2 regions of the Paraburkholderia sp. CNPSo 3281 genome follow, and region 1 is predicted to be linked to the other one. Evidence: riboswitches for the same ligand, from Rfam matches in the RefSeq annotation. Region 1 holds a riboswitch; the other holds the start of a gene.
What was found. A riboswitch is a leader RNA that binds a small molecule or an ion and turns the genes downstream of it on or off. The one in region 1 is predicted to bind thiamine pyrophosphate.

Region 1 (10,846 bases):
CCGATCAGCAGCACGCCCACCACGTAGCCGCCCAGAATGCCGACTGCGCTGAAAATAGCCGCGAGGATCGGCATGGCGATCACGCCTGCCCACATGCGCGGCGCGACCACCACGCGCACGGGGTCCACCGCCATCATCTCCATGGCCGTGAGTTGCTCGCCCGCCTTCATGAGGCCGATCTCGGCCGTGAGCGAGGTGCCCGCGCGGCCCGCAAACAGCAGCGCGGTGACGACGGGCCCGAGCTCGCGCACGAGCGAGAGCGCGACCAGCAGCCCGAGCGCCTGCTCGGAGCCGTAGCGGTTGAGCGTGTAATAGCCCTGCAGCCCGAGCACGAAGCCCACGAACAGGCCCGACACGGCAATGATCAAGAGCGAATAATTACCGACGAAGTGGATCTGCTTCGTGACAAGACGCGGCCGGCGCAGCAACGGGAAGAATTCGAGGACGAGGCGCACGAAAAAGCGCGTGGCATGCCCCGCGCGCGCGATCGTTTCGAGCACGGTGCGCCCGATCGAGCTGATGGCGCCGATCATGAGCGGCCTCCGCCAATGCCGAAGTCCGCTTCGAGCGGCAGGTTCGACGGGTAATGGAACCGGAACGGGCCGTCCGGCGCGCCGTCGATGAACTGGCGCACGATCGGGTCGGTCGAGGCGCGCAGCTCGGCGGGCGTGCCCTGCGCCTGCACCCGGCCGTTCGCCATGAAATACACGTAGTCGGCGATCGCGAACGACTCGGGCACGTCGTGGCTGACGAGGATCGAAGTTGCGCCGAGTGCGTCGTTGAGCGTGCGGATGAGGTTCGCGGTAATGCCGAGCGAAATCGGGTCGAGACCCGCGAACGGCTCGTCATACATCATCAGTTCGGGGTCGAGCGCGATGGCGCGCGCGAGCGCCACGCGCCGCGCCATGCCGCCGGAAATTTCCGAAGGCGCGAGGTCGCGCGCGCCACGCAGGCCGACGGCGTTGAGCTTCATGAGCACGAGGTCGCGGATCAGCTCTTCGGGCAGGTCGGTGTGCTCGCGCAGGGCGAAGGCGACGTTCTCGAACACCGACATGTCGGTGAAGAGCGCGCCGAACTGGAAGAGCATGCCCATCTTGCGGCGCAGGGCGTAGAGGCCGTCGCGCGATTGCGCGCCGACGTCCTGGCCGCCGAACAGCACCTGGCCGCGCTGGGCGCGAACGAGGCCGCCGATCAGACGCAGCACTGTTGTTTTTCCGCCACCGGAACCGCCCATGACTGCCACCACCCGACCGCGCGGGAAGCGCATGTTCAGGCCGGACAGGACGAGCCGGTCGCCGTAGCCGAAGTCGACGTCGCGCAGCTCCAGTAGGGTCTCAGAGGTTGAGGGCACGTGGCTGACAGTCCATTTACACGAAGGCGGGATTATAGGGCCATCGTGGAAAACCTGCCGTGACGCCCCTAGTCCCGCCGATGTAAGCCGCAATCGCCCGCTGTTGCGGGTTGCGGCCCCCTCGGCCTCGGGTCGCGCACGCGGCGCAGCCCGAAGCCAGGGCGGACCATTATTGCGTAAACGCGTTGCGCAATGCAGCAACCGCGGCAGCCGGGTCGGCCGCCTCGGTCACGGCGCGCACTACCGCTGCGCTGCCAGCGCCCGTGGCGAGCACCTCGGGCAGCACATTGCCGTCGATGCCGCCGATCGCCACCATCGGCACGACGCCGTCCAGCAGCTTCACGTAGCGGGCGAGACGCGCGAGGCCCTGGGGCGCCGTGGGCATCGCCTTGGTCGTGGTGGCGAAGACGGCGCCGCACGCGAGGTAGCTCGGACGGAAATGAAGCGCCGTGAGCATCTCGAAGTAGCCGTGCGTCGAGAGGCCAAGACGCACGCCGGCCGCCGCGATCGCGCCGAGGTCGGCTTCGCGCAGATCTTCCTGGCCGAGGTGCACGCCATAAGCGCCGGCCGCGACGGCCTCCTGCCAGTGATCGTTGATGAAGAGCTGCGCGTCGTGCTTGCGGGCCGCCGCGACGCAGCGCTCGATTTCGCGCGTGAGCGCCGCAGACTTCGGCTGCTTGCTGCGCAGCTGCGCCGTCTTGACGCCGTAGTCGAGCACGCGTTCGACCCAGTCGGCCGTGGGCAGCACCGGATACAAGCCGAGCTTCGCGGGACACGGCGCGAACGGCAGCGCGGGCGCGGCGGGCAAGCCCAGCACGCGCGGAAAACGCTTGATGTCGACGGGCCAGGCGTCGCTCTGCTGCTCGTCGCCGTCGCGCCAGGCGAGCGCGAGCACGAGCGCGTCGTGCGGATCGAAGCCGCAGTCGAGGAACGCCGCCAGCGCCGGAATCCAGTCTTCCGCCAGTTCGCCCTCGAGCGCGTAACGCTCGCCGCCCAGATGCAGCGTGGCGCGCGCCGCCTTCGGGTTTTCGCCCGCGGCTTCGATCACGCCCGCGCCGTCGGTCATCCAGCGCGCGATATTGGCCAGATGCGGCGCCGCGTCGGTCACGATGATCAGATCGCCGCCGTTGGGGGCGTCGGGCGGCGTGAGACAGATGCGCCACGGTGCGTGCGTGGGCGGCCAGTCGCCCAGGCGCGCGCGGATGCGCTCCGCCGTTTCGGTGAGTTCGTCGGCGGGCGGCCAGAACAGTTCGCGGTTCTGCAGGCGCAGCGTTTCAGTCATCGCTTGTCTCCATCCTGGTGCCAGAAAGGCATGCCGACCACGGGCGTGCTGGCGACCGCCGCTTCGCGCTCGGCCATCGGTCCGGCGAGAAATGCGGCGCGCCCCGCCTCGACGCCCAGCGCGAACGCGCGCGCCATCGCCGCGGGGTGCGTGGCCTGCGAAACGGCTGTGTTGAGCAGCACGCCGTCGAAACCCCACTCCATCACCTGGCACGCGTGCGAAGGTACGCCCAGGCCCGCATCGACGATCAGCGGCACATCGGGCAAGCGCTCGCGCAGCACGCGCAAGCCGTAGGGGTTGATCACGCCCTTGCCGGTGCCGATCGGCGCGCCCCACGGCATGAGCGCCTCGCAGCCCGCGTCGAGCAGACGCCGGCCGATCACGAGATCCTCGGTGCAATACGGCAGCACCTTGAAGCCGTCCTTCACGAGGCGCGACGCGGCCTCGATCAGGCCGACCGGGTCGGGCTGCAGCGTGTAGTCGTCGCCGATCAGTTCGAGCTTGATCCAGTCGGTTTCGAAGACTTCGCGCGCCATGTGCGCCGTCGTTACCGCCTCGTTGACGGTGAGACAGCCGGCCGTATTCGGCAGGAGCGGCACACCGTGGCGCTTGAGCAGGTCGAAGAAGCCGGCTTCGGCGGTGCCCTCGTTCATCTGGCGGCGCAGCGCGACGGTGATCATGCCGGGGCGCGCGGCGGCCATCGAGTCGGCGAGCGACTGCAGCGAAGGATAACGCGACGTGCCGAGCAGCACGCGGCTCGCGAAGGTTTCGCCGTAGAGCGTGAGCGCGTCGGCGGTGGATGTGGTGGTCATGGGTAGGAATCCTTGGCGGTGTCGTGAACGCGCTCGCGATACATGCGATGCGCGCAACCGGTGGCTTGGGCGAGCGAGGCTCAGCCGCCGGCCACGGGGCTCACGACGTCGAGGCGGTCCCCCGCCTGGAGCGAGCGCGCGCCATGCTGGGTGCGCGCCACGAAATCGCCGTTCAGGGCGACGGCGAACGGCGGACGCGCGCCGAATGCGGCGAGCGCATCGGCGACAGTCGCGCCCTCGGGCAGCGTGATCGGCTTCTGGTTGATATGAATGTCCATGGCAAATACGTTCTCAAACTGCGGATTGTTTCTGGTGCGGCGTCAGGCCGGCTCGTGCGCGCCCTGCGCGTGCAGCATGTCGCCCCAGCGCGACGCGCGGCGCAGCGCCTCGAAGGAATCGGCATCGCTCACGCGGGCGTCGAGCAGCGCCTCGGCGAAGCGCGCGGCTTCGTCGGCGACTTCCGGCGCGATCATGAAGCCGTGCCGATAGAGGCCGTTCACGCGCAGCGTGGTCTTGCCGTCCCAGATAAGCGCCGGGCGATGGTCGGGCAGCGTCGGGCGGCACTGTGTGTTCAACTCGAGGATGCGCGCCTCGCCGAACGCCGGATGCACCGCAAACGCCGCGCTCAGCAGTTCGAGCGCCGAGCGCACGCTCACGGGCGAACGGTCCTCGCCTTCGATCTCGGTCGCGCCGATCACGAAGACATCGTGTTCCTTGGGCGCGATATAGAGCGGATAGCGCGGATGCAGGAGCCGCACCGGGCGCGTGAGCGTGATGCCCGGCGCGTGCACGCGCGCGACTTCGCCGCGAATGCCGCGCAAACCCGGCAGCGCAGGTTTGGCGCCCAGCCCGCGGCAGTCGATCGTCACGCGCGCAGGCGGCGGATTGGCCTCGTCGACCGTGGTGTGCCAGTGGGTTTGCACGCCGCGCGTGGCGAGCCCCGCCGCCAGTGCGGCCAGGGCCTGGCGATTGTCGAGCTGGCCTTCGCCTTCGAGCAGCCAGCCGTGCGCGAAGCGCCCGGCGAGCGCCGGTTCGGCGGCGTCGAGCTGCGCACCGGCGAGCGCGACGAAGTTTGCATCGGCGAGCGAACGCGGCGCGTTGGCGCGCACGCGGCGCTCGAAGAGCGGCGCTTCGGTGCGATCGGCGCTATGCCAGACCACGAGCGTGCCGTTGCGCTGGAAGAACACGGGCTCCGGCAGCTCGGCCAGGATGCGCGGCCAGGATTCGAGCGACGCGACGCCAAGCTCGGTGATGAGCAGTTCGGCGACGGCGGCCTCCGCGAGCGGCGCAAGCATGGCCGCCGCGACCCAGGCCGCGGCTTCGCCGCCTTCGGGGCCGCCGCGCTCGTAAAGCGCGACGCGATGGCCCTCGCCGGCCAGACGCCATGCGACGAGCCGGCCGCTCAGGCCGCCGCCGAGCACGGCGAAGTCGGGCACGCTGCCCACGTTAGGGTTGCGGGCGCGGCTCATGACGACGCTCCGTCACGCAAGGCGAACGCGATAAGAATCGGGGAACAAAGAGAATAGGCGGTCATCGTATCCTTTCCGTACGGCAGCAGCAGACGTACCCAAGGACGAAACCGGCTGGCAAGGCCGACCGTGGAGGCTATGCGGCGTAGACGGCCCTGTACAAAATTCGCGGAATTCGTACGAACCCATGCGCCCAAAGCGCAGCCCGGCGGGAAACCTGGCGCCCCCTCCTTGAAAAAACCAGGCTGGGCGCCGGCCAAGACTTTCTGGAAACTTCCCGCGCCGGTATTACCCGGATCGGGTGCAAAGGGTTTCTCTCAGCCTCACTGGCGGCATGCCCGGCATACCGGTGAAGCACCCCTGTTTCGTCAACGACGATTAGACCACAAAACGCGCGCGGCCCGCAAACCTCGGCGGAGCCGGGGGTGCTGGTCTGGCACAATGCCCTGAACCCGCCTCTTTCGCCTCGCAGGCCCGCGCGGTGAGACAATGGGCGCCACGCTACGGCGGCGCCGGCGTGCGCTTTTGCCTCCACGCCAGGCGCCAGTTTTGACTCCGCCTGTGCCCCGTTAAGACTCACTTAAGCGCCCGACGACAGAATCGCTGCAAAAATCGCTGCAACGCTGCCGCCGTGCGGCGCGCAGCGCATGCCCCCAGCGGGCCGCCACACCTTCAGGACGCACATGACCAACCAACCTGCCCGCGCCACGCCCGATCAGAACGAGCATCAGAAGATCACCGCGTGGAGCCTGATCAAGCCCTACTGGGTCTCCGAGGAACGCTGGATCGCCTGGGGCCTGCTCGTCGCGATCATCGTGATGAACCTGCTCGTCGTGTGGATCAACGTGCGCCTGAACGGCTGGAGCGCGGAGTTCTACAACGCGTTGCAGGCCAAGGACGTCAAGCGCTTCCCGCCGCTGTTGATGACCTTCACCGAACTGGCGTTCGGCTTCATCATCCTCGCGGTGTATGGCCGCTATCTGCGTCAGATGCTCGGCTTTCGCTGGCGTCAGTGGCTCACCACCCGCTTCCTGAGCGAGTGGCTCGGCAAGGGCGCGTTCTACCGCATCGAGCGCGACCGCCTCGCCGACAACCCCGACCAGCGGATCAGCGACGACCTCCAGTCGTTCGCCACGACCACGCTCTCGCTCACGCTCGACCTGCTCTCCACGGTCGTCACGCTGATCTCGTTCATCACGATCCTGTGGACGCTCGCGGGCGCGCTCACGGTCACGCTGGGCGGCCAGCCGCTCGCGATTCCGGGCTACATGGTCTGGGCTGCCGCGCTCTATGCGGTGTTCGGCTCGCTCGTGATCCAGAAGGTCGGCCACCCGCTCGTGTCGATCAACTACCAGCAACAAAAGGTGGAAGCGGACTTCCGCTTCGGCCTGATCCGCCTGCGCGAAAACGCCGAGCAGATCGCCCTCTACGACGGCATGGACACCGAGCGCGGCAACGCGCAAGGCCTCTTCGCGCACATCAAGGACAACTGGTGGCGCGTGATGAAGTACACGAAGCGCCTCACCTTCGTGCTGAGCTTCTACGGCCAGATCGCCATCATCTTCCCGCTCGTGGTGGCCGCGCCGCGCTACTTCGCGGGCGCCTTCACGTTCGGCGTGCTGATGCAGATCTCGCAGGCGTTCGGCACCGTGAGCGACTCGTTCTCGTGGTTCATCAACAGTTACTCCACGCTGGTCGAATGGCGCGCTACCGTGAATCGTCTGCGCGAATTCGTGCGTGTCGTGCACTCGCCGCGCCTGAAGGAATCGGTCTCGCCCGCCACCGAGCATGGCGGCATCAACCTGCACTTCATCGACAACAACGAACTCGCCACCGAACATCTCAAGCTCTCGCTGCCCAACGGCACGCCGCTCTCCGAAGTGCGCGACATCGCCATCAAGCCGGGCTCGCGCTGGCTCGTGCGCGGCCCCTCGGGCGCGGGCAAGAGCACGCTGATACGCGCGCTCGCGGGCCTCTGGCCATTCGGCGAGGGCTCGATCGACGCGCCTGTGGATGCGCGCATGATGTTCATCCCGCAGCAGAGCTATCTGCCCATCGGCACGCTCAAGGCGGCGCTCACCTACCCTTCGCCCGCCGACGACTACAGCGACGAAGACTGCCGCGAAGCGCTGCGCGCCTGCCGCCTCGAAGAGTACATGGATCGTCTCGCCGAATCGGCGCACTGGTCGCGCGTGCTCTCGCCGGGCGAGCAGCAACGCCTCGCGGGCGCGCGCGTACTGCTGCACAAGCCCGACTATCTGTTCCTCGACGAAGCGACGAGCGCGCTCGATCCCGACAACGAAAGCCGGCTCTACAAGCTGTTCATGGAGCGCCTGCCGAAAGCGGCGATCGTGAGCGTCGCCCACCGCGAGTCGCTCGCGGCGTACCACCACGACACGCTCGAGATCGAGCGCATGCCCGAAGAGCGGGTTGCCGCGTGAGCGCAAGCGCGGCGCGCGTCGTGCTGATCACGGGCGCGGGCTCGGGTATCGGCGCAGCGCTCGCGCGGCGCATCGCGGCGCCTCGCACGGCGTTGATGCTGCACGCACGCGGCGCGGATGACGCGTCGCGCGCCCGGCTCGCCGCCGTCGCCGCCGAGTGCGAGCAGCACGGCTCGACCTGCGCCACCGCGTGCGGCGATCTCGTGCAGGCCGGCCAGGCGAGCGCACTCGTGGACGCCACGCTCGCGCACTTCGGCACGCTCGACCAGCTGGTCGCCAACGCCGGGCATGCGCAGCGCCAGACGCTCGCCGCGCTCGACGCCGCGTCGCTCGAAGGCGCATTCGCGGCCATGCCCGCCGCGTTCGCGGCGCTTGTGCAACGCGCGCAGCCGGCGCTGGAACGCTCGGCGCGCGCCCGCGTGGTCGCGCTGAGTTCGCTCGTCGCGCACCGCTACCGCGTCGGCGCGCCGTTCGCCGCCACCGCCGCCGCGAAGGCCGCGCTCGAATCGCTGGCGAAAACCGCCGCGGCGGAGCTGGCGCCGCACGGCGTGACCGTGAACTGCGTCGCGCCCGGCTATACGCGCAAGGATAAGGGTCCCACGCCGGAAAACGCGCCGGTGTGGGAGCGCGCGGCGCAGGAAACGCCGCTCGGCCACGTGGCGGATCCCGCCGATGTCGCCGAACTCATCGCCTTCCTGCTCTCGGACGCCGCGCGCCACATCACCGGCCAGGTGATTCATGTCGATGGCGGGCTCACGCTCTAGCGCCGTGCGGTTCCCACGCGCCATCGTTCGCTCGCTAGCGAACTAAATATCGGAATACAACGATAGCGGGCGCCAAAAATTGCCCCTCGCCTCAGCACGGTTTCGCACCGTAAAATACCCCTCCAGCACACCGGAGACGGGCGGCGTCGCACCGCGCAGCCCGCCAGCGTCAAGCGCACACGCCACCCAACGCGTCTGCGCGAGCCGGGTCGCAAGCGCCGCACGCGCCGCTCACCCGGTTCGTTGCGCGCACAACAAATATGGGGGAAGACACGCGATGGGCTACTTTCACTGGTTCACCGAGTTGAACGCGCGCGAGCGGCGCACGCTCTACGCGGGATTCGGCGGCTACGCCGTCGACGCGTTCGACTTCATGATCTACTCGTTCCTGATCCCGACGCTCATCGCGACCTGGGGCATGACCAAGGGCGAGGCCGGCATGATCGCGACCAGCTCGCTGATCTCGTCGGCGATCGGCGGCTGGCTCGCCGGCATCCTCGCCGACCGCTACGGCCGCGTGCGCGTGCTGCAGTGGACCATCGCCACCTTCGCGCTCTTCACCTGCCTCTCCGGCTTCACGCATTCGTTCTGGCAACTGCTCGCCACGCGCACGCTGCAGGGCATCGGCTTTGGCGGCGAATGGACGGTCGTCACGATGATGATGGCCGAAACGATCCGCTCGCCGCAGCATCGCGCCAAGGCCGTGGGCACGGTGCAGAGCAGCTGGTCGTTCGGCTGGGGCGCGGCCGCCATCCTGTACTGGGCCTTCTTCGCCCTGCTACCCGAGGAATACGCGTGGCGCGCGTGCTTCTGGATCGGCATCGTGCCTGCGCTCTGGATTCTCTATGTGCGCCGCAACGTGAGCGACCCCGACGTGTTCGTCGCCACGCGCCGCGCGCGCGATAGCGGCGCGATGCAAAGCCACTTCATGCAGATCTTCGCACCCGCGCATCTGGCCACCACGCTGCTCGGCAGCGCGCTGTGCACCGGCATGCTCGGCGGCTACTACGCGATCACCACCTGGCTGCCCACCTACCTGAAGACGGTGCGCCACCTTTCGGTGTTCAACACGAGCGGCTACCTGATCGTGCTGATCGTCGGCTCGTTCACGGGCTATATCGTCGGCGCGATCCTGTGCGACAAGATCGGCCGGCGCGCCTCGTTCATCCTGTTCGCCATCGGCTCGTTTGCGCTCGGCATGGCCTACACGATGCTGCCGATCACCGACACCGCCATGCTCCTGCTCGGCTTTCCGCTCGGCATCGTCGTGCAAGGCATTTTCGCGGGCGTCGGCGCGTATCTCTCGGAGCTCTACCCGAACGCGATCCGCGGCTCGGGCCAGGGCTTCTGCTACAACCTCGGGCGCGGGCTCGGCTCGTTTTTCCCCATTCTCGTGGGCACGTTCGCGCAGACCATCTCGCTCGTGAAGGCGATCGGCATGGTGGCCGGCGCGGGCTATCTGCTCGTGATCGTCGCGGCGCTGTGCCTGCCGGAGACGAAGGGCAAGGTGCTGAGCGAGGAAGCGCCTGCTGCCGGAAGCGAGCGAGCGTCTGCGGAGTCCACTGCACGATGAGCGCGAACATGCTGCAATACCGAGCGTCCCTCCCTGTTGTGCGACCGGCATGAAAACGATCGTCCTCGGCGCCGGTGTGATCGGCGTCGCTACTGCGTACTATCTGAGCGAACGAGGCTGCGACGTCACGGTCGTCGAACGGGAACCGGGCGTCGCGCTCGGCACGAGCTTCGGCAACGCCGGTGTCATCGCGCCCGGCTATGTCACGCCGTGGGCCGCGCCCGGCATGCCCGCGAAGCTCATCAAATATCTGTTCAAGCCCACCTCGCCGCTCATCTTCCGGCCCACGCTCGACGCTGCGCAGTGGCACTGGATCGCGCGCTGGCTGCGCGAATGCGATCTCGCGCGCTTTCGCGTGAACAAGCAGCGCATGCAGCGCATCGCCTATTACAGCCGCGAATGCCTGCACGCGTTTCGCGCCACGCACGCGTTCGAGTACGGGCGCAGCCAGGGCTATCTCCAGCTCTTTCGCAGCGACTACGACCTCGAACTCGCGCAACCGGCGCTCGGCGTGCTGCGCGATGCGGGCATCGTCTATCGCGAACTCGATGCCGGCGACTGCGCACGCTTCACGCGCGAACTGCGCTCCGTATGCGAAGCACGCGGCGTCACGTTTCTGTTCGATACCGAAGTGCTCGCGCTCGAAGCCGCGGGCGGCAAGGTGAACGGCGTGCGCGTACGCGCGGTGCCCGGCCGGCGCACGGCGAACAACCGCCGCGAGCTGCGGGTGCAGCGACGCGAGGAACGCCGCGCGCCCGCCCAGGTGCTGCGCCCCGCCGACCTGAACGAGGTGGCCGATAGCGAACCGCACACGCTCGCCGCCGACGCCGTGGTGGTCGCACTGGGCGTGGAGAGCGCGGCGCTCGTCGCGCCGCTTGGCGTGCGCGTGCCGCTGTATCCGGTGAAAGGCTATTCGGCCACGCTGCCCGTGGTCGACGAGCAGAAGGCCCCGCGCGCCGCGCTCATGGACGAGTCGCTCAAGACGGCGATCACGCGCTTCGGCCCGTATCTGCGTGTGGCGGGGACGGCGGAGCTGGGCGACCACCGCGCGACGCTGCGCGAGCAGGCGCTGCAAACGCTCATGAAGGTGCTCGACGACTGGTTCCCGCACGCCGCGACGCCTTCGTCGGCGCAATTCTGGGTGGGGCGCCGCC
Region 2 (10,846 bases), on a different contig from region 1:
CGGCGGCCGCGTGGCCTTCGGCGACGAGGACGTGACCGCGCTGCCCATCGAGCAGCGCAAGGTCGGCATGGTGTTCCAGAACTATGCCCTCTTTCCGAACCTCGATGTGCGCGGCAACATCGGCTATGGCCTGAAGATCCAGCGCGTTCCCGCCGCCGACGCGCGCGCACGCGTGGACGAACTGCTCGCGATGATGCGTCTCGAAGCGCACGCGGCCAAGCCCATCAACCAGCTTTCGGGCGGCCAGCGCCAGCGCGTGGCGCTCGCACGCGCGCTGGCGCCGCGCCCGCGTGTATTGCTGCTGGACGAGCCGCTCACCGCGCTCGATGCGCGCCTGCGCGACACCTTGCGTAGCGAGATGAACGTGCTCTTGCGCGAGCTGGGCGTGACGACGGTCTACGTCACGCACGATCAGGCCGAGGCGATGGAGCTGGGCGACCGCATCGTCGTGATGAGCGCGGGCCGCATCGAGCAGATCGGCACGCCGCGCGAGATCTACTTCCAGCCTGCGAGCCGTGCAGTCGCGCAATTCGTCGGCACGCTCAACCGGATCGCCGGAGAATGGCAAGGCGGCATGCTGCGCACGAGCGGCGGCGCCGTGCCGGCCAGCGCGCCCCAGACCACCGGAGCCGCCGAACTGTATTTCCGCCCCGAAGACGCCACGCTCGCCGACCCTGTCGGCGCGCAACTACGCGGCGTGATCGAGCAGGCGACCTTTCTCGGCGAGCGCACGCGTCTGACGATCGGCGGCGCGGCGCCCGATGCCCTGCTCGTCGACGTGGCGGGCCGCGTCGAGCTGGCACGCGGCACACCGGTCGGCATTTCGATCGCCCCCGAAGCGCTCATCGCGCTCGCGTAATTCTTACAAAATGAGGACTACCATGCTGCTCGCCCAGATCAGCGACCTGCACATCAAGCCACCTGGCGCGCTCGCCTATCGCCGCGTCGATACGGCCGCGAGCCTCGCACGCACCATCGCACGGTTGAACGCGCTCACGCCGCGCCCCGACGCGGTGCTCATGACCGGCGACCTCGTCGACCACGGCTCGATCGAGGAATACCGGCACCTGAAAACGCTGCTTGACACGCTCGACATTCCGTACTGGCTCTTGATCGGCAACCACGACGCGCGCGAGCCGCTGCGCGAAGTGTTTGCCGAGCGGCCTGAACTGCGCGAAGGCGGCGAGTTCATCCAGTACGCCGTCGACCTCGGCGCGCTACGCGTGATAGCGCTCGACTCCATGCAGCCGGGGCAAAGCGCGGGCACGCTCTGCGAAGCGCGCCTCGCGTGGCTCGCGCAGCAGCTCGACGCGGCGCGCGGCAAGCCCGTGATCGTTGCGCTGCATCACCCGCCGTTCGACTGCGGCATCGGCCATATGGATGCGATGCGGCTCGACGACAGCGCCGCGCAGGCGCTCGAAGCGCTCGTGGCGCAGCACCCCAACGTCGAGCGCGTGCTGTGCGGTCACGTGCACCGGCCCATGTTCGTGCGCTTCGGCGGCACGATCGCTGCGGCCGTGCCCGCGCCGGCCCACCAGGTCACGCTCGACCTCGCGCCCGACGCGCCCTCCACCTTCACGCTGGAGCCGCCCGCCTTCGCGCTGCATCGCTACGACCCGCAGGGCGGGATCGTCACGCATCATGGCTACGTGGACACGTTCGACGGCCCCTATCCGTTCTACGAGCCCTCGGGCGAGCTGATTGCCTGAAAGCGCGACTGGCGGCGCGCTCCCGCACCGCCAGCGCGATTGTGCGGGCTCCGGTATGATCGGCACGCTCGAAGCCTGCCTTCCATATCACCGGGCGCCGCCCGCATTCGCACATGTCCACACCTGATTCCGCAAACGCTCGCGCAAGCCAGTCGCTGCGCGGCCTGCTGCTCCTGCTCGCGACCATCGCGGGCGTCACGGTCGCGAACATCTATTTCAACCAGCCGCTGCTCGACGATTTCCGCCAGAGCTTCCCAGCCGGCGCCGCGTGGATCGGCGCCGTGCCGGCCGGCACCCAGCTCGGCTACGCAGCCGGCATGCTGCTGCTCGCGCCACTCGGCGACCGCTACGACCGCCGCCGCATCATCCTGCTGCAAACCGCCGGCCTGTGCGTCGCGCTGCTCGTCGCGGCCACCGCGCCATCGCTTGGCGTGCTGGTCGGCGCGAGCCTCGCGATCGGTATCCTCGCCACCATCGCGCAGCAGGCAGTGCCGTTTTCCGCGGAACTCGCGCCGCCCGAGGCGCGCGGCCACGCGGTGGGCACGGTCATGAGCGGCCTCTTGCTCGGCATCCTGCTCGCGCGTACGGCGGCCGGTTTCGTCGGCCAATACTTCGGCTGGCGCGCGGTGTTCGGGGCGTCGATCGTCGCGCTGCTCGTGCTCGCGCTCGTGATCGTGAAGAAGCTGCCGAAGAGCCAGCCGACCTCGAAGCTCGGCTACGGCAAGCTGCTGGGCTCGATGTGGCATCTCGTGCTGGAGCTGCCCGGACTGCGTGAAGCGTCGGCGACAGGCGCGTGCCTCTTCGCCGCGTTCAGCCTCTTCTGGCCCGTGCTCACGCTGTTGCTCGCGGGCGAGCCGTTCCATCTCGGGCCACAGGCAGCGGGCCTGTTCGGCATCGTCGGCGCGGCTGGCGCGCTGGCCGCGCCGATGGCGGGGCGCTCCGCCGACAAGCGCGGGCCGCGCGCGGTCATCACGATGTCGATCGTGCTGATGGCGCTCGCCTTCGTGATCTTCGCCTTCTCCAGCACGAGCCTGATCGGCCTCGTGATCGGCGTGATCGTGCTCGACGTGGGCGTGCAGGCCGCGCAGATCTCGAATCAGTCGCGCATCTACGCGCTGCGCCCCGAGGCGCGCAGCCGCGTGAATACGGTGTTCATGGTCTGCTACTTCATTGGCGGCGCGACCGGTTCCGCTGTGGGCGTGACCGCCTGGCACGCATTCGGCTGGATCGGCGTGTGTGGAGCGGGCATCGCATTCACGGCGCTCGCCGGCTGGATTCACCATGCAACGCGCCCGCGCATGGGCGCGGGCGCGCAGACTTCTTCCTGAGGGCTAGCGGCAAGCGCTATTTGCGCGTGTACAGCAAGTCGGTCATGTCGTCGGCATGCTCTTCCTCCGTTGCGAGGATCTGCTCGAAGATGCGCCGCGTGGTGGTGTCGTCGTGACCGAGATAATTGATGATCGCGCGATAGCTCTCGATAGCGATGCGCTCCGCGATCAGATTCTCGCGGATCATGTCCTTCAGGTCGGCTCCTTCCTTGTATTCCGAGTGCGAGCGCTCGACCAGCGTCGCCGGCGAGAAGTCGGGCTCGCCGCCTAGCTGCACGATGCGGGCCGCGAGCATGTCGGCGTGCTGCTGCTCCTCGGTTGCGTGCTGGAGAAACTCGGCCGCCACCGACTCGGACTCGATGCCCTTCGCCATGAAATGGTGCCGCTTGTAACGCAGCACGCACACGAGTTCCGTGGCGAGCGAATCGTTGAGCAGCTTGAGCACGGTCTGGCGATTCGCGGGGTAGTCCGGCGTGACCGGCCCCTGGTCGAGATTGCGGCGTGCCTCATCGCGTACGCGCTTGAGATCGAACTCAAACGAAGCGTGTGTCTTCGACATCTGACTCTCCTTCGAACATGGCATGCATGAGTGGGGTTGGCTTTGCATGGCGCGCATCATCGGTGCATCACGCCTAGCAGCAACGTGACGACGAAGACCACGAGGAAGATGTAGAACAGGATCTTGGCGATTTCGGCCGCGCCCGCAGCGATTCCCGTGAAGCCGAACACGGCGGCAATGATCGCGATGATGAAAAACACGATGGCGTAGTGAAGCATGGCGTAGTCCTCATTGTGGGCGGATGTGCTGCGCTATGTCGCGCCTGCGTCAGCGCTAGCGCAAGCAGCGGACCCGACGCATGCACATACGCAGGCGCATGGCGGCACAAATGACCGGGCACGGGACATGCTGGAGAGTGATTTCCCTTGATACGTTACGTGGAGGACTTCCTCATGAAACGCCTGATTGCCCTCTTTCTCGTTACCGCTTCGCTGGCAGCGCTCTCGGCCTGCAACACGATGGCGGGTGCCGGCGAGGACGTTTCCGCAGGCGGCCACGCCCTCACGAACTCCGCGGAAAAGGCGAAATAGTGTCTGGCAGACGGTAAAGGCGCCAGGGTGACGGCTAACGCGCGCACGTAGCGCGCACGTAGCCCGTACGTGCGCTGCCGGCATCGATCACCGGTGAACCATAAAGTCGCGGCCGCTGTGCGCCTCACTTGCACAGCGGCCGCGCGCACAACGCGGCGTTGACGCGAGGTGCCTCGCGAAGTCAGGATGAACTCAGGAAGTGCGGCGGCGGTCGTCGAACAGGAACGACAGACCCACGCTGCCGAGAATCAGCACGGTCGCCACAACGGTTGCGCTCGTGACCGGCTCGCCGAGCAGCAGCGCGCCGAGCGCGACGGCAACCACGGGATTCACGTACATGCAGCTGCTCGCGACGAGCGGGCTGGTATGGCGGATCAGATAGCCATACGCGACATAGGCGGCCATCGTGCCGATGAACAGCAGGTAGAGGAACGCGAGGAGTGGCAGGAAATGCAGCTCGCCCATGCGTTCGCCGCTGATCCACGCGACCGCCGTCGAAATGGCGCCGCCAAGGCCGATCTGCAGCGCCGTCGCGACGAAGAGATCGGTCGGCAACGTGAGCTTGCCCGCCAGATGCGCGCCGATTGCCCAGAAGAGCGCGCCGCACAGAATCGCGAGGCTGCCGCCCGCCGACCCGGACGCGGCGCCGCCATGGCTCAGGATGGCGATTCCGACGAGGCCGAGCGCGACCGCGGCCCATTCGGCCTTCGCCACGCGCCGCCCGGTGACCGCCGAAATCACGGTCGCGAACAGCGGCACCGTGGCGACCATCACGGCCGCCTTGCCGGTGCCCACGGTACGCATGCCGTAGGCAAGCATGCCGCTCGACAGGCCCACGAGCAGCGTGCCCACCACGCCTGCGTTGCGCACTTCGAGCAGCGTAGGCATGACGGGCCGCCGGCGCATGGCGAAGACGAACAGGCCGATCCCGGCGAACAGATTGCGCAAGCCGGAGAGCAGGAGCGGCGGGAACGAATCGAGCGCGACCTTCACGCCGAGATACGTCGAGCCCCAGACGAAGTAGACGACGGCGAGGGAGAGCGCGACGCGCCCGGAGCGCGATTGCGGCAGCCGCACGGTGCGCGCGAAACGCCATAGCGCGGCAGCGGCCTGCTGGGCTCCGGCGAGAAAAGATTGAGTGCTCACGCGGGAAGACATACGGGGAGGCATCGTCATTTCACCGCGGCGTATGATGAAAGGGGACCGCGGCGCCCCGGCGGCAAGGCGGCGGGACGGGTAAAGCTCGACGGCATGGTGCAGATGCGCAAGAACGCGAAAAAAGACGGGGTACGAAGGACACCCGGGACGGGCGAAGCGCATTATGCAACAACGCCGGGCGGTGCGGAGGCTTTCAGGATGCTTTATGCGCGGCGATTCGTTGCGTGCGCGTCACAGTGGGAGCGACGCAAGCCAGGACGGCCGATCGCGCACCATATCGACGTTCGCCGACCGCGTCACGCCACGCTGGTTGGATCGTGCTAGCATGACACAACCTTTCGTTTAACTTTCATCAGTCGGTTTTCGTACACGCCACTCGCCATGCTTTCGCTCGTTTCGCGCCCCGTATCCGCCTTGCCGCCGCGCCATTCGCGCGGCGCGCCGGCGCGCTCACGCGCAGAGCGCGAGCGAACGACGCCGTGGTCTCTCGACACCCGAGCGCGCGCCCTGCCGTCCCTGTCCGCCCCGCTCTACGCCGCCCGGCGTCCGCACTGAACCCGCCTCCCCCAACCCATCGGAGCCGTTCGGTCGGGCTCCGGGCCGATCCGTTGCGCCCCGCTGCGGCCCGCGCCCGATTGCGCGCTTTCGCCCGCCAGCCCTCACCGCTACCTCGAATCTTTTCTGGATCGCAAGGAGAACTGCCATGTCAAAGAAAATCCGTTACTTCACCGAACTCGATGTTGCCCGCCTCGAAAAATGCGCCGCCGAACCCGGCGCCTCCCCCGCGCGACAGACTATGCTCGACGAGCTGCTCGAACACGCCGTGATCGTGGAGGCGCGCGACATGGCCGCCAACGTCGTGACGATGAATTCGCAGGTCACGCTCGTGGACGAGCGCAACGGCGCATCCCTCACGTACACCGTCGTCTATCCGCATGAGGCGAACGTCGACGCCGGGCGCCTGAACGTGTTCTCGCCCGCGGGTCTCGCGCTCCTCGGCGCGAAGCGCGGCAACGCCGTGCGCTTCACGACGCCGGGCGGCGCGGTCGAAACGCTGAAGATCGAACGTATCCTGTTTCAGCCCGAAGCCTCGAAGGATTTCACGCTGTAAGTTCCGCATACACGACTCACCACGCCTGGCACATTGCACGCGAGTTGGCACTTGCCAGATCGTCGCAGCACGGTGTATTGTTTGGCCTTGCTTACGCGGGGGTCCTGCGTCATGCGCCGCATCGAACGAAAGTCGTGCAGCGTATTTCGCGGGTGAGAAATACCCTTTGAACCTGATCTGGATAATGCCAGCGCAGGGAAGCGTCCGGACTTCGCAACATCGCTCAACGCCTCACCTCATCACAGCGAAGTCCGTCCACGTTCCGTCTCGTCTCCTGCTAAGCCGCTGTTCCCACTTTGCTTTGCATGGAGAGAGACGCATGAACGCGAATCCGAAGTTCATTTCCGCCAACGCGCACGTCGACGAAGCCGCGATCGCGCCGCTGCCCAATTCCCGCAAGATCTACGTGACCGGTTCGCAGCCCGATATCCGCGTGCCGATGCGCGAGATCACGCAGGCGGATACGCCCACGGGCTTCGGCGGCGAGAAGAATCCGCCGATCTACGTCTACGACACCTCGGGTCCGTACACCGACCCTGAAGCGAAGATCGACATTCGTGCAGGCTTGCCCGCGCTGCGTCAGAACTGGATCGAAAAGCGCGGCGACACCGAAGCGCTGCCGGGCCTTTCCTCCGAGTACGGCCGCGAGCGCGCCGCCGACCCCGCGACGGCCGAGCTGCGCTTCCCGGGCCTGCACCGCACGCCGCGCCGCGCGAAGGCCGGCAAGAACGTCACGCAGATGCACTACGCACGTCAGGGCATCATCACGCCGGAGATGGAATACATCGCGATTCGCGAGAACCAGCGCCGCGCCGAGTATCTGGAAAGTCTCAAGGCCAGCGGCCCGAACGGCGCGAAGCTCGCCGCGATGATGGGCCGCCAGCATCCGGGCCAGGCGTTCGGCGCAGCCGCCTTCGGCGAGAACGCGCTCAAGGAAATCACGCCCGAGTTCGTGCGCGACGAAATCGCGCGCGGCCGCGCGATCATTCCCGCGAACATCAACCACCCGGAAAGCGAGCCGATGATCATCGGCCGCAACTTCCTCGTGAAGATCAACGCGAACATCGGCAATTCGGCGGTCACCTCGTCGATCGGCGAAGAAGTCGACAAGATGACGTGGGCGATCCGCTGGGGCGGCGACACGGTCATGGACCTCTCGACCGGCAAGCATATTCACGAAACGCGCGAGTGGATCATCCGCAACTCGCCGGTGCCGATCGGCACGGTGCCGATCTACCAGGCGCTCGAAAAGGTCAATGGCAAGGCCGAAGACCTCACGTGGGAAATGTTCCGCGACACGCTCATCGAGCAGGCTGAGCAGGGGGTGGACTACTTCACGATTCACGCGGGCGTGCGGCTGCAATACGTGCCGCTCACCGCGAACCGCATGACGGGCATCGTCTCGCGCGGCGGCTCGATCATGGCCAAGTGGTGCCTCGCGCATCACAAGGAATCCTTCATTTATGAGCATTTCGAAGAGATCTGCGAAATCATGAAGGAATACGACGTGAGCTTCTCGCTCGGCGACGGCCTGCGTCCCGGCTCGATCTACGACGCCAATGACGAAGCGCAGCTCGGCGAACTGAAGACGCTCGGCGAGCTCACGCAGATCGCGTGGAAGCACGACGTGCAGGTGATGATCGAAGGCCCGGGCCACGTGCCGATGCAGCTCATCAAGGAGAACATGGATCTCCAGCTCGACTGGTGCCAGGAAGCGCCCTTCTACACGCTCGGGCCGCTCACCACCGACATCGCGCCGGGCTACGACCACATCACCTCTGGCATTGGCGCCGCGATGATCGGCTGGTTTGGTACGGCCATGCTCTGCTACGTCACGCCGAAGGAACACCTGGGCCTGCCGAACAAGGACGACGTGAAGGAAGGCATCATCACGTACAAGCTCGCAGCGCATGCGGCCGATCTCGCGAAGGGGCATCCGGGCGCGCAGGTGCGCGACAACGCATTGTCGAAGGCGCGCTTCGAGTTCCGCTGGGAAGACCAGTTCAACCTCGGCCTCGATCCGGACAAGGCGCGCGAATTCCACGACGAAACGCTGCCGAAGGACTCGGCCAAGGTCGCGCACTTCTGCTCGATGTGCGGCCCGCACTTCTGCTCGATGAAGATCACCCAGGACGTGCGCGACTTCGCTGCGAAGCAAGGCGTGAGCGACGACGAGGCTCTGAAGAAGGGCATGGAAGTGAAGGCGGTCGAGTTCATCAAGCAGGGCGCCGAAATCTATCAACGCCAATAAGCGCCGACTTCGGGCTGACTCAGGGCTACTTCGCCCCGGCGGGCGCACGCCGTCCGCCGAAACATTTTCTAACGACTCCCACAACTCTCTGACAAGCGCACACACCCGGATACGGGTCGCGTGGCTAGGATGAGGGTATCGAAGGTGCGGCGTGCGCGCGAGCGCATGTCTCACCGCTCACTCGAACGCATCTGCGTGGGGAGTCGAAAAATGAAAACGCTCAAACGTGCACGCACGCTCCTGACGGTGACGACGCTCGTCGCCGTGCTGGGCAGTCTTGGCGCTTGCGACAACATGTCGACACGCGACCGCGATACGGTGATTGGCGCGGGCGTAGGCGGCGTGGCCGGCGCGGCGATTGGCGGCAATGCGCTCTCCACCGTGGGCGGCGCAGCGGTGGGTGGCGTGATCGGCAATCAGGTTGGCAAGTAAGTGGCAAACAGGCGGTAGCGCCAGTACGAATCGACGATGCGGCTGCACGACTAGTTGCACGATCGAAGCGACGGCACAGAACAGAAACGATACGACAGGCAACACGCCATTCAAGGCGTGCATCAGGGAAGGATGCGCGGCGCAGACCCTCACGGGCTGCGCCGCGTTTGCTTGGGTCGATGGCATTCAGCCGCAGGACTACGCAATATATTCGGTAAGCGAAGCACGACGCAAAGCGGGTTCGTACGGCGTAAGCTCGAACGATCAGACGGCCCGGGCCTGAAGGCGATAATCCCGCGCGGCCGTTCGCCATTCGCGGAGCCCGCCATGAAACGTCCGTCTGTGTTCGTGATCGCGTCCGCGAGCGCGCTCCCCGCGCTTTCCGGCTGCTACTACTACGCCCCCTACGGCTACGCGCCCTACTACTACGGCACCGTGCCCGTTGCGGCCACCCAGCAGGAAGCCGCGGTCGTGCAACGGCGCCGAACCCCGCGCCGGCCGCCATGCCCGACGCACAGTATCCGGGGCCACTCTATCCCTCGCCTCCCGTTGCGATCGCCGTGCCTGCGTGGCCAGCCTATCCGGCCTATGCAGCCTACCCTGCGGCCTATCCCGCGTACTACCCTTATCCCGCGTACGGCTGGGGCTGGGGTGCGCCCGCCGTCTCGTTCGGCTTCGGCTACTGGGGCGGCGGCGGCGGACACTGGCATCACTGACGCTCACGCACTTCAGCCACACGGCAAAGTACACCGCAAAACGGTGCCGGACCGTACTTTCCCTCCTTGACGCTCCCGTTTCGTTATCTATCCTCCAAGTGGGCTAGCGGGGATTGAAGCACCGCCTTAACTCGGCCGCCTGGCCCGGCACTGAACTCCACAGCCGACGAAGCGCCCCGGCGCACGCTGCCGCACTGCGGCGCCGATAACGAACCAGCATAAAGGAGACGTGATGTTCCACCAGCTGTTGACCCCTATCGGCAATTCGCTGCTGTTTTCGTTTCTGATCGCCGTGCTGCCCATTCTCACCGTGCTCGTCCTGCTCGGCTGGGCGCGGCGGCCCGCATGGCAAGCCTCGCTCGCGGGGCTCGTGGTCGGTCTGGTCGTCGCGATCGCCGGCTGGCAGTTTCCGGTCAATCTCGCGATCAGCTCGGTGCTCGCGGGCGTGGTGTTCGCACTCTGGCCGGTGATGTGGATCGTCGTCACCGCAATCCTGCTCTACAACATCGCGCTGCGCTCGGGCCGCTTCGCGGCGTTTCGGATGTGGCTGCTCGACAATCTGCCCAACGACCGGCGCATCGTGCTCGTCGTGGTTGGCTTCTCGTTCGGCGCGTTGTTCGAAGGGATTTCCGGCTTCGGCACGCCGATCGCCATCACGAGCTCGCTGCTCATCATGCTCGGCTTCCCGACGCTCGAAGCCCTGACCTTCACGCTTATCTTCAACACGGCGCCCGTGGCGTTCGGCGCGCTCGGCGTGCCGATCACCGTGCTCGGCGCGGTCACGCACCTGCCCGCCGATCTGCTAGGCCAGATGGTCGGCCGCCAGTTGCCGTTTTTCGCCTTGCTGCTGCCGTTCTATGTCATCGCGATCTACGCGGGCGTGGGCGGCATGCTGCGCATCTGGCCGGTACTGCTCGTCGCGGGCGGCAGCTTCGCCCTCACGCAGTTCGTCACCGCCAACTTCATCAACTACAGCCTCACCGACGTGCTCTCGTCGCTCATCTCGCTGATCCTCACCATCCTGTTCCTGCGCGTATGGAAGCCCGCCCCGG

Region 2: linked by a shared signal. The riboswitch ahead of thiC (phosphomethylpyrimidine synthase ThiC) and the one ahead of M3I56_RS24935 (FAD-dependent oxidoreductase) in region 1 are both predicted to bind thiamine pyrophosphate.

What each region holds. Positions count from the first base shown of each region.
Region 1 covers NZ_JAMBPS010000029.1:36,547-47,392, forward strand. Annotated here, with positions in the region: gene mlaE (lipid asymmetry maintenance ABC transporter permease subunit MlaE) at 1-533, opposite strand, end outside; gene M3I56_RS24915 (ABC transporter ATP-binding protein) at 530-1,351, opposite strand; gene thiE (thiamine phosphate synthase) at 1,521-2,633, opposite strand; gene M3I56_RS24925 (thiazole synthase) at 2,630-3,445, opposite strand; gene thiS (sulfur carrier protein ThiS) at 3,526-3,723, opposite strand; gene M3I56_RS24935 (FAD-dependent oxidoreductase) at 3,766-4,914, opposite strand; TPP riboswitch at 5,172-5,286, opposite strand; gene M3I56_RS24940 (ABC transporter ATP-binding protein/permease) at 5,598-7,355, shown strand; gene M3I56_RS24945 (SDR family oxidoreductase) at 7,352-8,119, shown strand; gene M3I56_RS24950 (MFS transporter) at 8,397-9,692, shown strand; gene M3I56_RS24955 (D-amino acid dehydrogenase) at 9,742-10,846, shown strand, end outside.
Region 2 covers NZ_JAMBPS010000003.1:368,500-379,345, forward strand. Annotated here, with positions in the region: gene M3I56_RS05620 (ABC transporter ATP-binding protein) at 1-859, shown strand, start outside; gene M3I56_RS05625 (phosphodiesterase) at 882-1,709, shown strand; gene M3I56_RS05630 (MFS transporter) at 1,823-3,037, shown strand; gene M3I56_RS05635 (bacterioferritin) at 3,054-3,596, opposite strand; gene M3I56_RS05640 (DUF1328 family protein) at 3,653-3,814, opposite strand; gene M3I56_RS05645 (entericidin A/B family lipoprotein) at 3,989-4,126, shown strand; gene M3I56_RS05650 (EamA family transporter) at 4,319-5,203, opposite strand; gene M3I56_RS05655 (GreA/GreB family elongation factor) at 5,988-6,395, shown strand; TPP riboswitch at 6,483-6,612, shown strand; gene thiC (phosphomethylpyrimidine synthase ThiC) at 6,715-8,646, shown strand; gene M3I56_RS05665 (glycine zipper 2TM domain-containing protein) at 8,857-9,078, shown strand; gene M3I56_RS05670 (hypothetical protein) at 9,582-9,794, shown strand; gene M3I56_RS05675 (L-lactate permease) at 10,027-10,846, shown strand, end outside.